DNA from 2 places in the Pseudonocardia sp. DxW genome. Region 1 is predicted to be linked to the other one. Evidence: riboswitches for the same ligand, from Rfam matches in the RefSeq annotation. Region 1 holds a riboswitch; the other holds the start of a gene.
What was found. Region 1 has a riboswitch for glycine ahead of gcvP (aminomethyl-transferring glycine dehydrogenase). Riboswitches for the same ligand answer to the same signal wherever they lie in the genome.
Positions count from the first base shown of each region.

Region 2: linked by a shared signal. The riboswitch ahead of gcvT (glycine cleavage system aminomethyltransferase GcvT) and the one ahead of gcvP (aminomethyl-transferring glycine dehydrogenase) in region 1 are both predicted to bind glycine.

Region 1 is NZ_JBZFLK010000014.1:73,332-80,604, reverse strand. Features, by position in the region: gene ACVJO7_RS21675 (shikimate dehydrogenase) at 1-104, shown strand, start outside; gene ACVJO7_RS21670 (sugar phosphate isomerase/epimerase and 4-hydroxyphenylpyruvate domain-containing protein) at 94-1,989, shown strand; gene gcvP (aminomethyl-transferring glycine dehydrogenase) at 2,080-4,959, opposite strand; glycine riboswitch at 5,121-5,217, opposite strand; gene ACVJO7_RS21660 (YiaA/YiaB family inner membrane protein) at 5,300-5,599, shown strand; gene ACVJO7_RS21655 (MerR family transcriptional regulator) at 5,609-6,214, opposite strand; gene ACVJO7_RS21650 (bifunctional nuclease family protein) at 6,426-6,902, opposite strand; gene garA (glycogen accumulation regulator GarA) at 7,160-7,273, opposite strand, start outside.
Region 2 is NZ_JBZFLK010000011.1:132,421-139,693, forward strand. Features, by position in the region: gene gcvH (glycine cleavage system protein GcvH) at 1-333, opposite strand, end outside; gene gcvT (glycine cleavage system aminomethyltransferase GcvT) at 345-1,499, opposite strand; glycine riboswitch at 1,545-1,643, opposite strand; gene ACVJO7_RS18640 (ArsR/SmtB family transcription factor) at 1,889-2,281, shown strand; gene ACVJO7_RS18645 (substrate-binding protein) at 2,331-3,800, shown strand; gene ACVJO7_RS18650 (LLM class flavin-dependent oxidoreductase) at 3,831-4,592, opposite strand; gene ACVJO7_RS18655 (amidase) at 4,902-6,446, shown strand; gene nthB (nitrile hydratase subunit beta) at 6,443-7,153, shown strand; gene nthA (nitrile hydratase subunit alpha) at 7,150-7,273, shown strand, end outside.

The DNA.
Region 1 (7,273 bases):
AGGCGTTCCGGCTGTTCACCGGCCACGTCCCGGACCCGGCGCGGATGCTGGCCCACCTGGCCGAGCTGGTCGCCACCGAGCGGGCCGACGACCGTGTCGCCTGAGCACCCGGCCCCCGGGCGGCCGCGGCTCTCGATCGCCACCGTCTGCCTGTCCGGCACGCTGGACGACAAGCTGGACGCCGCGGCGGCCGCCGGCTTCGACGGTGTCGAGATCTTCGCCCCGGATCTCATCGCCGATCCCGCGCCGCCCGCCGGGATCGGCGCCCGCTGCCGCGACCTCGGCCTCACCGTGGACCTCTACCAGCCGTTGCGCGACATCGACTCCACCGATCCCGACCGGTTCGCCGCCAATCTCCGGCGGGCCGAGGCGACGTTCGACGTGATGGCCGGGCTCGGCGCCGGCACCGTGCTGGTGTGCTCCTCGGTCGCGCCGGACGCCGTCGCCGATCCGGACCGGCTCGCCGGCCAGCTGCACACCCTCGCCGGTCGTGCCGAGGACCGCGGCGTCCGGATCGCCTACGAGGCGCTCGCCTGGGGCCGGCACGTGCACACCTGGGACGCGTCCTGGCGGGCCGTGCGGGCCGGTGACCATCCGGCGCTCGGGCTGTGCCTGGACTCGTTCCACGTGCTCGCCCGGGGCTCGGATCCGGCGCCGATCGCGGACGTCCCCGGCGACAAGCTGTTCTTCCTGCAGCTGGCCGACGCCCGCGAGGTTACGATGGACGTGCTCAGCTGGAGCCGGCACCATCGCCTGTTCCCCGGCCAGGGCGGGTTCGACCTGCCCGCGTTCGTCGGGCCGGTGCTGGCCGCCGGGTACGCCGGGCCGCTGTCGCTGGAGGTGTTCAACGACGTCTTCCGGCAGGCCGATCCGCTGCGCACCGCCGTCGACGCGCGCCGCTCCCTGCTGGCGCTCGCCGAGGCCACCGCGGACCGGGGCGCCGGGACCGATCCGGTCGCGGCCGGGCCGCCCGCGCTCGGCGGGATCGCGTTCGCCGAGCTGCGGGCCGGTCCCGAGCTGGGCCGGGTGCTGCGGGCGCTCGGGTTCAGCCGGACCGGCGTGCACCGCACGAAGCCGGTGGAACGCTACGAGCAGGGCGGGGCACGCATCCTGGTCGACACAGCCGCGAGCGGCCCGACCGACACAGCCGCGAGCGGCCCGACCGACACGGCCGGCTCCGGCAGCGCGGTGGTCGCGCTCGGGATCGAGTCGGCCGATCCGGCGGCGTCGGCCCGCCGGGCGGGCGCGCTGTGCGCCCCGCGGATGCCCCGCAGCACCGGCCCGGGCGAGGCCGATCTCGCCGAGGTGGGCGCCCCGGACGGCACCTCGCTGCTGTTCTGCCGCACCGGCCCGCACGGCTCCGGCTGGTCGGGCGACTTCGTCGCCACCGCCGAGCCGCGCGTCCCGGGCACCGGGATCACCGGGATCGACCACGTGGGTCTCACCCAGCCCTACGACGTCTTCGACGAGGCGGTGCTGTTCCACCGCACCGTGCTCGGCCTGGACCCGGTCGCCGACGGCGAGTTCGCCGCCCCGTTCGGCCTGGTCCGCAGCCGCGCGCTGGCCGACGCCGGGCGCACCGTCCGGCTGGCGCTGACCGTGTCGCTGCTGCGCCGCGGCGAGTGGGGTCCCGGGGTCGCCGATCCGCAGTACGTCGCGCTGGGCACCGACGACCTGCTCGCGACGGCGGCCGCCGCCCGGGCCGCGGGCGTCCCGCTGCTGCCGGTACCGGGCAACTACCACGACGACCTGGCGGCCCGCCTGGACCTGCCGGACGAGCGGATCGCCGTCTATCGCGAGCTGGGGGTGCTGCACGAGCGGGACGCCGACGGCGACCTGCTCCAGGTGTGCACCGAGCTGCTCGGCGGGCGGCTGTTCCTCGTGCTGGTGCAGCGCACCGGCCGGCACGACGGCCACGGCTGGAGCGACGCGCCGGTCCGGATGGCGGCGCACCGCCGGTCCCGCCTCACCCGCGCCGGTGCCGGCTGAGGCACCCGGCTGCGCGGGAGCCGGCACCGGCCCGGCTACCGCGCGTCCCGCCCGCTCGTCGAGGGGCGGGCGGGACGCCCGGGGGTGCCGTCAGGCGAACGCCTCCGGCGGCGGGCAGGAGCAGACCAGGTTGCGGTCGCCGTGCGCACCGTCGATCCGGCGCACCGGCGGCCAGACCTTGCGGTCGTGCACGCCCGGCGCCGCACCGGTCGGGTAGGCGGCGAGCTCCCGCGGGTAGGGGTGGTCCCACTTGTCGTCGGCCAGGCAGGCTGCGGTGTGCGGGGCGCCCCGCAGCGGGTTGTCGTCGGCCGGCCACTCCCCCGCGGCGACCCGGTCGATCTCGCCGCGGATCGAGATCATCGCGGCGATGAACCGCTCGATCTCGGCCAGGTCCTCGGACTCGGTCGGCTCGACCATCAGGGTCCCGGCCACCGGGAACGACATGGTCGGGGCGTGGATGCCGTGGTCGATCAGCCGCTTCGCGACGTCGTCCACCGTGACGCCGGTCTCCTTGGTGATCGCGCGCAGGTCCAGGATGCACTCGTGCGCGACCGAGCCGTCGGTCCCGGAGTACAGCACCGGGTAGTGCTCTCCCAGCCGGCGGGCGACGTAGTTCGCGGCGGCGACGGCGGTGAGCGTGGCCCGCCGCATCCCGTCGAGCCCCATCATCCGCAGGTAGGCCCAGGAGATCGGCAGCACACCCGGGGAGCCGTGCGGCGCCGCGGACACCGGGCCGACCTCGCCGCGACCGGGCAGGAACGGGGCGAGGTGCTCGGCCACCGCGACCGGGCCGACCCCCGGCCCGCCGCCGCCGTGCGGGATGCAGAACGTCTTGTGCAGGTTCAGGTGCGACACGTCGCCGCCGAAGGCGCCCGGCCGGGCCACCCCGACCAGCGCGTTGAGGTTGGCGCCGTCGACATAGACCTGGCCACCCGCATCGTGCACCGCGCCGCACACGTCGCGCACCTGCGCCTCGTACACCCCGTGCGTGGACGGGTAGGTGATCATCAGCGCGGACAGCCGGGACCCGTGCTCGTCGATCTTGGCCCGGAGGTCGTCGAGATCGACGTTGCCCTGGGCGTCGGTGCCGACGACCACCACCCGCATCCCGGCCATGATCGCCGACGCGGCGTTGGTGCCGTGCGCGGACGCCGGGATCAGGCAGACGTCGCGCTCGGCCTCGCCGCGGCTGCGGTGGTAGGCCGCGATAGCCAGCAATCCGGCGAACTCGCCCTGGCTGCCCGCGTTCGGCTGCAGCGACACCGCGGCGTAGCCGGTCAGGTCGGCCAGCCAGGTCTCCAGCTGGGTGATCAGCTCCCGGGAACCGGCGGTGTCCGACTCCGGCGCGAACGGGTGCAGGTCGCTGAACTGCGGCCAGGTCACCGCCTCCATCTCGGCGGCAGCGTTGAGCTTCATCGTGCAGGAGCCCAGCGGGATCATCGTGCGGTCCAGCGCGAGATCGGCGTCGGCGAGCCGGCGCAGCCAGCGCATCAGCGCGGTCTCCGACCGGTGCTCGTGGAACGTCGGGTGGGTCAGGTAGCCGCTGGTCCGGGCCAGCGCGCCGGGCAGCGCGTCGGCGGTGCCGGAGTCCAGCGCCGCGGCGTCCTGCGGGCCGGCCCCGAAGGCCTCCCAGACCGCGCGCAGGTGCGCCACGGTGGTGATCTCCGAGGTGGAGATGCCGACCTCGTCGCCGGAGACCCGGCGCAGCGCGATCCCGGCGTCGTGCGCGGCGGCGACGACGGCGTCCGCCCGGCCGGGCACCCGGGCCAGCACGGTGTCGAAGAACGCGTCGTGCACGATCTCGACGCCGCCGGAGCGCAGCCCGGCGGCCAGCACCGCCGCCATCCGGTGGGTCCGCTGGGCGATGGCGCGCAGCCCCTCCGGGCCATGATGCACCGCGTAGCAGGCCGCCATCACGGCCAGCAGCACCTGCGCGGTGCAGATGTTGGAGGTCGCCTTCTCCCGGCGGATGTGCTGCTCCCGGGTCTGCAGGGCGAGCCGCAGCGCGTAGTTGCCGTCCGCGTCCCGGGAGACCCCGACCAGCCGGCCCGGGAGCTGGCGGGCGTGCCGCTGCCCGACCGACAGGTAGGCGGCGTGCGGGCCGCCGAAGCCGAGCGGGACACCGAACCGCTGGGTGGAGCCGATCGCCGCGTCCGCGCCCAACTCGCCGGGCGGGGTGAGCAGGGTCAGCGCCAGCAGGTCCGCGGCGACCGCGACCAGTGCGCCCCGCTCGTGCGCCTGCTCGATCAGCGCCGACGGGTCGGCCAGCCGCCCGGACGCGCCCGGGTAGCTGAGCAGCACGCCGAACATCTCGCCGTCCGGCAGGGTGCCGCCGGACAGGTCGGCGACCTCCAGCTCGATGCCGAGCGGCTCGGCCCGGGTGCGGAGCACGTCCAGGGTCTGCGGCAGCGTGTCGGCGTCGACCACGAACCGGGCCGACTTCGCGCGCCCGGCCCGGCGCAGCAGCGTCATCGCCTCGGCGGCGGCGGTCGCCTCGTCCAGCAGTGACGCACCGGCGACCGGCAGCCCGGTCAGGTCCGACACCATCGTCTGGAACGCGAGCAGCGCCTCCAGCCTGCCCTGGCTGATCTCCGGCTGGTACGGCGTGTACGCGGTGTACCAGGCCGGGTTCTCCAGCACGTTGCGCCGGATCGCCGACGGCGTCCGGGTGCCGTGGTAGCCGAGCCCGATCATCGGGACGTTCACCGTGTTGCGGTCGGCCAGCGCCCGAAGCTCGGCGAGCATCTCGGCCTCACCGACCGGCGCCGGCAGCGAACCGCCGACCGGCTCGGGATCGCGGATCGCGGCGGGCAGCGCCCGGTCGGCCAGCGCCTCGAGCGAGTCGACGCCCAGCGCGTCGAGCATCCTGGCGAGCTCGCCGGGCCGGGGCCCGACGTGCCGGTCGGCGAACGGCAGTCCACGCTCGAGCTCGGCGAGGGTGGGACGGTGCTGCTGCGGGGTCGGGCTCACGGCGCCTCCGAAGGTGACGGCTCGGGCGGGGCAGGGCTGTCTCGCCCCTCCCCCTCTGTCCGTACCCGCGATCCGGGCGCCTGAGAGATTCACCCGAGGCTTCGGGCTTTCCCCGTCGGCGGACGGGCCCCCCGTGGTGGCCCGTCGCTTTCCAGAGGCGTCTCTACCGTGCGGTCCTGGTGCCTGAGAGGTTCCGGGAAGGGATTTGCTCCTTCGGCGCCCGGCTGTACTGCACCGGGTCTCTCCCGCTCGGTGTCAACGACTACCGGGCCGAGGATAACCGCTCCGGTCAGTATTTCCACGGCACCGGCGCCGGACCCGTCCCGCCAGGCTTGCGGGCATGTCGAACAGCAGTGCTCCGAACCCCGTCCCCGCCACCACCGCCGCCTTCCACCTGCAGGCGGTCCTGTCCTTCGGCATCTCGCTGGCCGCGGTCGTCGTCGGGACCTTCTACCTGCCCGTCGACGGCTGGGTGAAGGCGTTCCTGGCCATCGCCGTGCTGTACGCCATCACCTCGGCGTTCACCCTCGCCAAGTGCGTCCGCGACAAGCAGGAGAGCCTGACCGTCGTCAACCGGGTCGACCAGGCCCGGCTGGAGAAGCTGATCGCCGAGCACGACCCGTTCCGCTCGGTCGCGTGAGCCGGCCGCTCAGGAGATCGCGCGCCGGGACCGGCGCCGGGCCAGCTCGTCCTCCGGCGACTCGTCGACGGTGCCGCCGTCGGCGCGTTCCACCGGGAAGTCCTTGATCACACCGCTGATCTCGCGCATCGCGCCCGAGACGGCGATCCCGAACACTCCCTGGCCGCCCTGCAGCAGGTCGACGACCTCCTCCGGGGAGGTGCACTCGTAGACGGTGGTGCCGTCGGAGAACAGGGTGATCCCGGCGAGATCCCTTATCCCGCGCCGGCGCAGGTGCTCGACCGCGATCCGGATGTTCTGCAGCGAGACCCCGGCGTCGAGCAGCCGCTTCACGATCTTCAGGACCAGTACGTCCTTGAACGAGTACAGCCGCTGGCTGCCCGATCCGGCGGCACCGCGGATCGACGGCACGACGAGCCCGGTCCGGGCCCAGTAGTCGAGCTGCCGGTAGGTGATGCCGACGACCTGGCACGCGGTCGGGCCGCGGAAGCCGACGAGGCGATCGGACACCCCGTCCAGCCCCTCACCGACGAGCGGGTCCGGGAACAGCTCTGTCTGCCCCGGCCCCTCGGGTGGTGGCGTCTGCACCGCGTGGTCTCCCTCGGTCGGCCGCACCGTGACCGTCCTCGCCGTCCCATCACTCTCGGTGAAGGCGAGTTGCACGGATGTCATCAACGCTGATGACGGTATGCCCGGCGGCCGGAGTGGTCAACGCGGCTCGCCGACACGGCCGTACCGCACAACGCCAGGTGACGCAGCACGGGCGGCCCGGTCACGCCGAGCGGCACCCGGTGTCGCCGAACGGTCCGGAACACCCGTTCGGGTGTCAGCCGGGCTGGGCGCCGCGGAAGTCCTCCGGTGACACCGAGTCGAGGAACTCGCGGAACTTCTCGACCTCGTCCTCCTGCTCGTCGGGGATGACGAGCCCGGCCTCGGCCAGCACGCTCTCGTCGGCGTGCACCGGGACACCGGTCCGCAGCGCCAGCGCGATCGAGTCGCTCGGCCGGGCGGACACCGTCACGCCGCCGTCGAAGATCAGCTCGGCGTAGAAGGTACCCTCCTGCAGGTCGGTCACCCGGACCTGTTCCAGCCGCCGGCCCAGTGCCCCGATGACGTCCTTGAGCAGATCGTGGGTCAACGGCCGTGCCGGCTTGACCCCCTGCTGCTCGAGGGCGATGGCCGTCGCCTCGACCGATCCGATCCAGATCGGGAGGTAGCGATCACCGTTGGTCTCCCGCAGCAACAGGATCGGCTGGTTCGCCGGGAGTTCGACCCGGACGCCCACGACGCGCATCTCGCTCATCAGCCCGCCTCCCCGGCCCTGTCGGGCCTGTCGGCCGCCCGGGGTGGACCCGCCACCCCGGCCGCCCTGATCGCCTTGCTCGCCCTGGTCCGTGCCCTGGGAGCTGTGGTCGCTCGTACCCCCGCCACCGACACGTTCCGACGCTACACGGGCGGGGCCCCCGATGCGCGCCTCCGGACGGGGTGTGACAGCGTCCTTTCGACGATCGTCACACGCCCGCCTTCGCACGGCGTGTCGGCTGGACCGCCGCCGGCGGATCAGCCCCGGGGGTCGCCCTCGCGAGGACCGGTCAGGAAGACCAGGCGGAACTTGCCGATCTGGACCTCGTCACCGTTGGCGAGCACGGCCGTGTCGACCGGCTCGCGGTTCAC
Region 2 (7,273 bases), on a different contig from region 1:
CGGGACGCCGGCCTCGCCGGGCTCGACCCGGAACAGCCAGCCCTTGCCGTAGGGGTCCTCGCCCGCGGTCTCCGGTGCGTCGTCGAGCGCCTCGTTGACGGCGCTGACGGTCCCGCCGAGCGGGGCGAACAGGTCGCTGACCGACTTGGTGGACTCGATCTCGCCGCAGGCCTCGCCCGCGGTGACGGTGTCGCCCGCCGCGGGGAGCTGGACGAACACGACGTCGCCCAGCGCCTCGGCGGCGTGCGCGGTGATGCCGACGGTGACGGTGTCACCCTCGACCCGTACCCACTCGTGCTGCTCGGTGTAGCGCAGGTCGTCGGGAACAGACATGCCGGGTCCTCTCAGTCGGAACGGGTGTAGAAGGGCAGGTCGACGATCTCGACCGGCTCGGGCCGGCCGCGGACGTCGACGGCGAGCGCGGTGCCGGGCGCGGACACGGCCCGGTCGACGAAGGCCATCGCGATCGGGTGGCCCAGGGTCGGGGACAGCACGCCGCTGGTCACCTCGCCGACGGTCGTCCCGGCGTCGTCGAGCACCGGATGGCCGGCCCGCGGCGCGCGCCGGCCGCTGCCGCGCAGCCCGGCCGGCACCCGGGCCTGCGGGGTGTCCCGCTCGCGGGCGAGCGCGGCGCGGCCGACGAAGTCGGCCTCCTTGCCGAACTTCACGACCCGGCCCAGGCCGGACGCGAACGGCGAGAGCCCGGGGCCGAGCTCGTGTCCGTGCAGCGGCATCCCGGCCTCCAGCCGGAGCGTGTCGCGGCAGGCGAGTCCGCAGGGCACCAGCCCGTGCCCGGTCCCGGCCGCGGTGAGCCGCTCCCAGACGGCGGCCGCGCCCGCCGTGCCGACGTAGACCTCGAAGCCGTCCTCGCCGGTGTAGCCGGTGCGGGCCAGCAGCACGTCGTGCCCGGCGAGCGTCGCCGGGCGGCCCGCGTAGTAGCGCAGGTCGCCGACCGGGGCACCGGTCGCGGTCTCGACGATCGCGGCGGAGGCGGGGCCCTGCACGGCGATCAGCGCGGTGTCCGCGGAGCGGTCGGTCACGGTGACGCCGTCGCCGGTGCAGCGCCCGGCGAGCTCGGCGGCCACCCGCAGCCGGTTCGACGCGTTGGCCACGACCAGGTAGTGCTCCGCGGCGAGCCGGTAGACGACCAGGTCGTCGAGCACGCCGCCGTCCGGCGCGCAGATCATCGTGTAGCGGGCCCGGCCGGGGGTCATCGCGCCGAGGTCGCCGACCAGCGCGCCGTCCAGCGCCGTGGCGGCCGCCGGGCCCTCGACGTGGATCTCGCCCATGTGCGAGAGGTCGAACAGGCCGGCGGCGCGGCGCACCGCGTGGTGCTCGGCGAGGTCCCCGGTGTAGCGGACCGGCATCGCCCAGCCGGCGAAGTCGGTGAAGGTCGCCCCGAGCGCGACGTGCGTGTCGTGCAGCACCGAACGCAGCAGCTCGCGCTCGCTCGGCCCGGTCCGGGTCGTGGTGTCGGTCTGGGTCTCGGTCTGGGTCATCGTGGTGCTCACCCCGGGGCAGACGCGTGGGCGGTGCCGCCCACACGGTCCCCCTCTGTCCCGAGCCTGAGAGATTCACCGGTGCACGACCGGCTTTCACCATCGGCGAGGCGTGTCCGACGCCTGCTTTCCAGAGTGGCCTGGCCCGTGCGGTGTGGGGTACCTGAGAGTTTGGCGGGGTGCTTGCTCCTCCGGTGCCTGCCCGGTCGTGCGACAGGTCTCTTCCGCGCGGGCTCGTACGGCCCGGTCTTCAGTTGTCGGGAGGACGATACCGATTCCCGGGCGGGAGGGAAGGGGTCCGGCGGCACCCGGTGGCCCGGGCGGTGGTCGCCGGCCCCGTGTCCCGGGTTACCCGCGCGCAGCGGGCCGGCCCGGTTAGACTCCGTACCATGTCAACGGATCCTGACGCGTCTGGTGCGTCCGGCCTGGTCGGCGCGGGCGGCCGGGACGCCGGTCTCGCCTTCGACGCGCTCGCCGATCCGGTCCGCCGCCGGATCCTGGCGGTGCTCTCCGAGAGCGACGAGTGCAGCGCGGGCGAGCTGGCGGACCGGATCACCACGGTCGGCCGGACCGCGGTCTCCACCCACCTGCGGGTACTGCGGATCGCCGGCCTGGTCAGCGAACGCCGGTCCGGCAGGTTCCGCTACTACGCCATCGAGCCCGGCGGCGCCGCCGCCGACGTGATCGCGCTGCTCCGGAACCTGTTCCAGTCCTCGCTGGGCGAGGCCAGGTCCGCCGCGGAGAGCGCCTCCGGGGCCGGACGGCAGGAGGCCGCCGGATGACCCGGCGGGTCGCCACCGGGCCCCGCTGAGCGACGCCCCACCCGTCGGCATGGGGACGATCGCGGTCACGGTGGACGAGTTCGCCGCCGTCGCACCCGAGGTGGTCTTCGACCGGTTCGGCCGCGACGGCGGCGGCTGGCTGTTCGGCGCGTCCTGCGACCGGGTCGCGCTGGGCCAGCCGGTCACCCTGCGGGCGCCGATCGGCGACGGCCCGCCGGTCGACGTCCTGGGCCGGATCAGCGACCTGCGCAGGCCGCACGGCATCACGATCACCCACGACCAGCCGTGGCGCGGCCGGATCCGGCTGCGCTTCACCGCGGCCCCCGGCGGGACCCGGATCCGGCTCGACGCGCACATCGACGAGCAGGGCCTGGAGTGGCTGATGCGCCGGCGCGGGCACCCGGTGCGCGACCGGGCCGCCACCGGCCCCCGGATCGGCGCCCTCACCAGCCGGTCCGGTTCCGGGAGCGTGTTCGCCTCGGCCGTTGCGAACGCCGCCGTGCTCGCCGTCGACGAGGTCAACGCCGCGGGCGGGATCGGCGGGCGGCCGGTCGAGCTGCTGCACGCCGACGACGCGACCGATCCCGGCACCGGCGCGCTGGAGGCGCTGCGGCTGGCCCGCGCGGGCTGCCGGACGATCTTCCTGACCACGACGTCGGCCACCTACCAGGCGGTGTCCTCGGCGCTGACCGGCCACGACGTGCTGGTCGTGCACACCAACATGAACGAGGGCGGCGGCGAGTCGCGGCTGCGGATCCGGCTCGGCGAGCGGCCGTGGACCCAGATCGCGCTGGCGGCGGGCCCGGTGATGCGGTCGGCGGGCGGGCGGCGCTGGTTCCTGGCCGGCAACGACTACGTCTGGCCGCGGACGGTGAACCGGATCGCCCGGGAGGTACTGCCCGGCAACGGCGCGGTGCTGGTCGGCGAGGGGTACGCCCCGCTCGGCGCCCGCGACTTCGGCCCGCTGATCGAGCGGATCGCCGCGTCCGGGGCGGACATCGTGCTGGACACCTTCGTCGGCGCCGACGCCGCCGCGTTCGAGCGCCAGTGCCATGCGATGGGCCTGCGCGAGCGCACCGTCAGCCTGGGCCCGGCGATGGACGAGGCCACCCTGGAGCGGATCGGGTTCGAGGCGTCCGAGGGCATCCACGGGGTGTCCGGCTACTTCCAACACCTGCAGACCGAGCGCAACGGGACGCTGCTGCAGCGCTACCGCGAGCGGTTCGGCCGCTGGGCGCCGCCGCTGTCCAGCCTGTCCGAGTCGATGTTCGAGGCGATCCACGTGTGGGCGGCCGCGGCCCGGCAGGTCCGGACCACCGACCCCACCCCGGTGGCCGACGAGATGCGCCACGGCCGGTTCGAGGTGCCGCGCGGCACGATCGCCCTGGACGGTCGTCATCACGTGGAGCAGCCGCTGCACCTGGCCGCGGCGCGCGGGGCCACGTTCGGGTCGATGTCGGACAGCGACGGCGCGGTGCGGACCGGCGCCGCGCGGACCCGTCCGGGCCGCCGCCGGTGAGGGCGCGGGCCGCGCGGCGGCCCGCCGGGCTCAGGGCAGCAGTGCCCGCACCCGCTCCGGGTCCGGCCCGCCCGGCGCGATCGCCACGACCGCGTCGTCGAAGCCCGCGTCGGCGTAGCGGCGCAGCTGCTCGCCGATCGGCCCGAGATCGGCGCCCGCGGGCACCGGGATCGCGTACGCGACCGCGCGGAGGCCACCGGCGGCCCGGAACCGGTCGTGCGCGGCGAGCAGCTCGTCGGGGGTGACGCGGAAGGCCGAGCCGAGCCAGCCCTCGAAGTGGCGGGCCGCCTTCTCGACGTTCGCCCCCCACGAGCCGAGCAGCAGCGGCGGGCGGCCGGCACCCGGCGGGTCGGCGAGCCGGGCCTGCGCGTCGCCACCGTCGGCGAGCAGTGCCCGCAGCCGGACGATGTTCTCGTCGAAGGCACGGAAACGGCCCCGGTGGTCGCGCCCCAGCACGGCGTAGTCGCTCCGGGTCGAGCCCGGGCTCACCCCGAGCGACAGCCGGTCGCCGCACACCGCCTGCAGCGAGAGCATCCGGTGCGCGAGCTCGGCGGGATGGTGCAGCGGAACCTGCACCGTCCCGGTCCCCAGCTCGACGTCGGAGGTGGCGGCCGCCGCGGCCGCCAGCGCCGCGAACGGGTCCGGGACCAGCCGGCCGCGCCCGATGATCTCGGGTGCCCACAGGCTCCGGAACCCGGCGGCGGCGAGCCGGCGCGCCCACCCGACCACCGGGTACGGCGGCGCGTCCGACAGGTGCGCGAGCAGCGCGCCCAGGCGCACGGCTAGGCCCACCGGTCCGGCAGGCCCGGGTCGTCGACCGGCACGTCCACCGCCGTCCGGCTCCGGAGCAGGCCGTCCATCTGCACCGTTCCTCCCGCGACGCGTCGGTGGCCCGCGACCGGGACGCACCCGGGCAGCGTCCCACGGATCGTGCGGTCGGGGGGACCGGCGTCCGATACCGAGGGGCGGTCCTGATCTCACCCGGATGACGGGCGGTTGACGTCCAGGTCAGAACTCCTGTCAACGCGTCGGCAAACATTGACACGACAGGGCGGGCTCCCTAGCTTTCTCCCATCCACAGCACGTGAGGAGTTCTGCTCCATGGCACTACCACCCCCTGATCCCGCCCGGCTCGCGGCGATCAACTCCCAGCACGCGTTCGGACTGTCCGAAGCCGAGCTCGCCGAGTTCCTCCCCGCCGTGACCGCGACGCTGAGCGCGACGGAGCGGGTCGAGGAGCTGTACCGGGCGTCGGCCCCCGAGATGCCGGAGCGCGCCTGGGCCGAACCGGCCGACAACCCGCTCGGCGGCTGGTACGTGACGACGTCGGTGCCCGGCGCCGCGGACGGCCCGCTGGCCGGGCGGACCGTCGCCCTGAAGGACAACATCTCGCTCGCCGGGGTCCCGATGACCAACGGCTCGGCGACCGTCGAGGGCTTCGTCCCGCGCCGGGACGCCACCGTCGCGACCCGGCTGCTCGCCGCCGGGGCGACGATCACCGGCAAGGCGGTCTGCGAGGACCTGTGCTTCTCCGGTGCCAGCTTCACCTCCCGGCCGTGGCCGGTGCGCAACCCCTGGGACCCGTCGCGGGCGGCCGGCGGCTCGTCCAGCGGCAGCGCCGCACTGGTCGGCAGTGGCGCGGTCGACCTGGCCGTCGGCGGTGACCAGGGCGGCTCCATCCGCATCCCCAGCGCGTTCTCCGGCACGGTCGGGCACAAGCCGACGCACGGTCTGGTGCCCTACACCGGTGCGTTCCCGATCGAGGCGACGATCGACCATCTCGGACCGATCACCCGGACCGTCTCCGACGCCGCGCTGATGCTCGGAGTGCTGGCCGGCGTCGACGGGCTCGACGCCCGCCAGCCCACCTCGCTGGAGCCGGTCGACTACCTCGCCGCACTCGGCACGTCGGCGGCCGGGCTGCGGGTCGGCATCGTGACCGAGGGCTTCGGCCGCCCGGAGAGCGACCCGGGCGTCGACCGGACCGTGCGGGAGGCGATCGACACCCTGCGCGGGGCCGGGCTGACCGCCGAGGAGGTGTCGATCCCCTGGCACCTCGACGGGATGGCGGTCTGGAACGTCATCGCCACCGAAGGTGCCGCCTACCAGATGGTCGCCGGCAACGCCTACGGGATGAACTACCCCGGTCTCTACGATCCCGAGCTGATCGCGCACTACGCGCGGCAGCGGATCGAGCGCGGCGCGGAGCTGTCCAAGACGGTGAAGCTGGTCGGCCTGTCCGGCGGCTACACCTTCGGCCACGGCGGCGGCTCGTACTACGGGATGGCCCGCAACCTGGCGTTCGACCTGCGCGCGGCCTACGACGCCGCGCTGGGCAGCTACGACGTGCTGGTGATGCCGACCCTGCCCTACACCGCTCCGGAGCTGATCGGGCTCGACGCCGACCTGGACAGCTACCTGCCCACCGCGCTCGGGATGGTCGGCAACTGCGCCCCGTTCGACGTCACCGGGCATCCGGCGGCGAGCGTGCCGGCCGGCCTGGTGGACGGGCTGCCGGCCGGGCTGATGATCGTCGGCAAGCGCTTCGACGACGCGACCGTGCTGCGCGTCGCACACACCTTCGAGCAGGCCGTCGGCGGCTTCCCCGCCCCGCCGGCGCTCACCACCGTGGGAGGACAGCAGTGAACGGAGTCTTCGATCTCGGCGGAACCGACGGTCTGGGCAAGGTCGAGAACGACCACATGGCCGAGCCGGTGTTCCGCGCCGAGTGGGAGAAGATCGCCTTCTCGATGTTCGCGCAGAGCGCGCGGGCCGGGCTGTTCAACGTCGACCAGTTCCGGCACGGCATCGAGAAGATGGACCCGGCCGAGTACCTGCTCTCCAACTACTACGAGCACTGGGCGCACGCCGTCGAGCACTACGCCGAGGCAGCCGGCCTGCTCGACCCGGCCGAGCTCGCCGAGCGCACCCGCTACTACCTGGAGAACCCGGACGCCCCGCTGCCCGAGCGGGAGACCGACACCGAGATCGTCGAGTTCGTCGACTGGGCGGTCACCAACGGGTTCCCGGCGCACCGCGAGTCCGACCGGAAGGCGCAGTTCTCGGTCGGCGACGAGATCGTCGTCTCCGACGACAGCCCGTTCGGGCACACCCGCCGGGCCCGCTACATCCGCGGCAAGCGCGGCGTCGTCACCGCCGCGCACGGCACCTACCTGTACCCGGACACCGCGGGCAACGGGCTCGGCGACTGCCCGGAGCACCTCTACACCGTGCGGTTCACCGCGACCGAGCTGTGGGGTGCCGAGACCGCCGACCCGAACGGCTCGAACTACTTCGACGTGTGGGAGCCCTACCTGAGCCCCGCACCCGCGACCGTCCCCCAGGGAGCCTGACCGTGACCGAGATCCGCACCGACACCCGCCTCAGCTCGCAGGAGGAGATCACCGCCCGGGTCAAGGCCCTGGAGGCGCTGCTCATCGAGAAGGGCGTGATGACCACCGCGGCCGTGGACC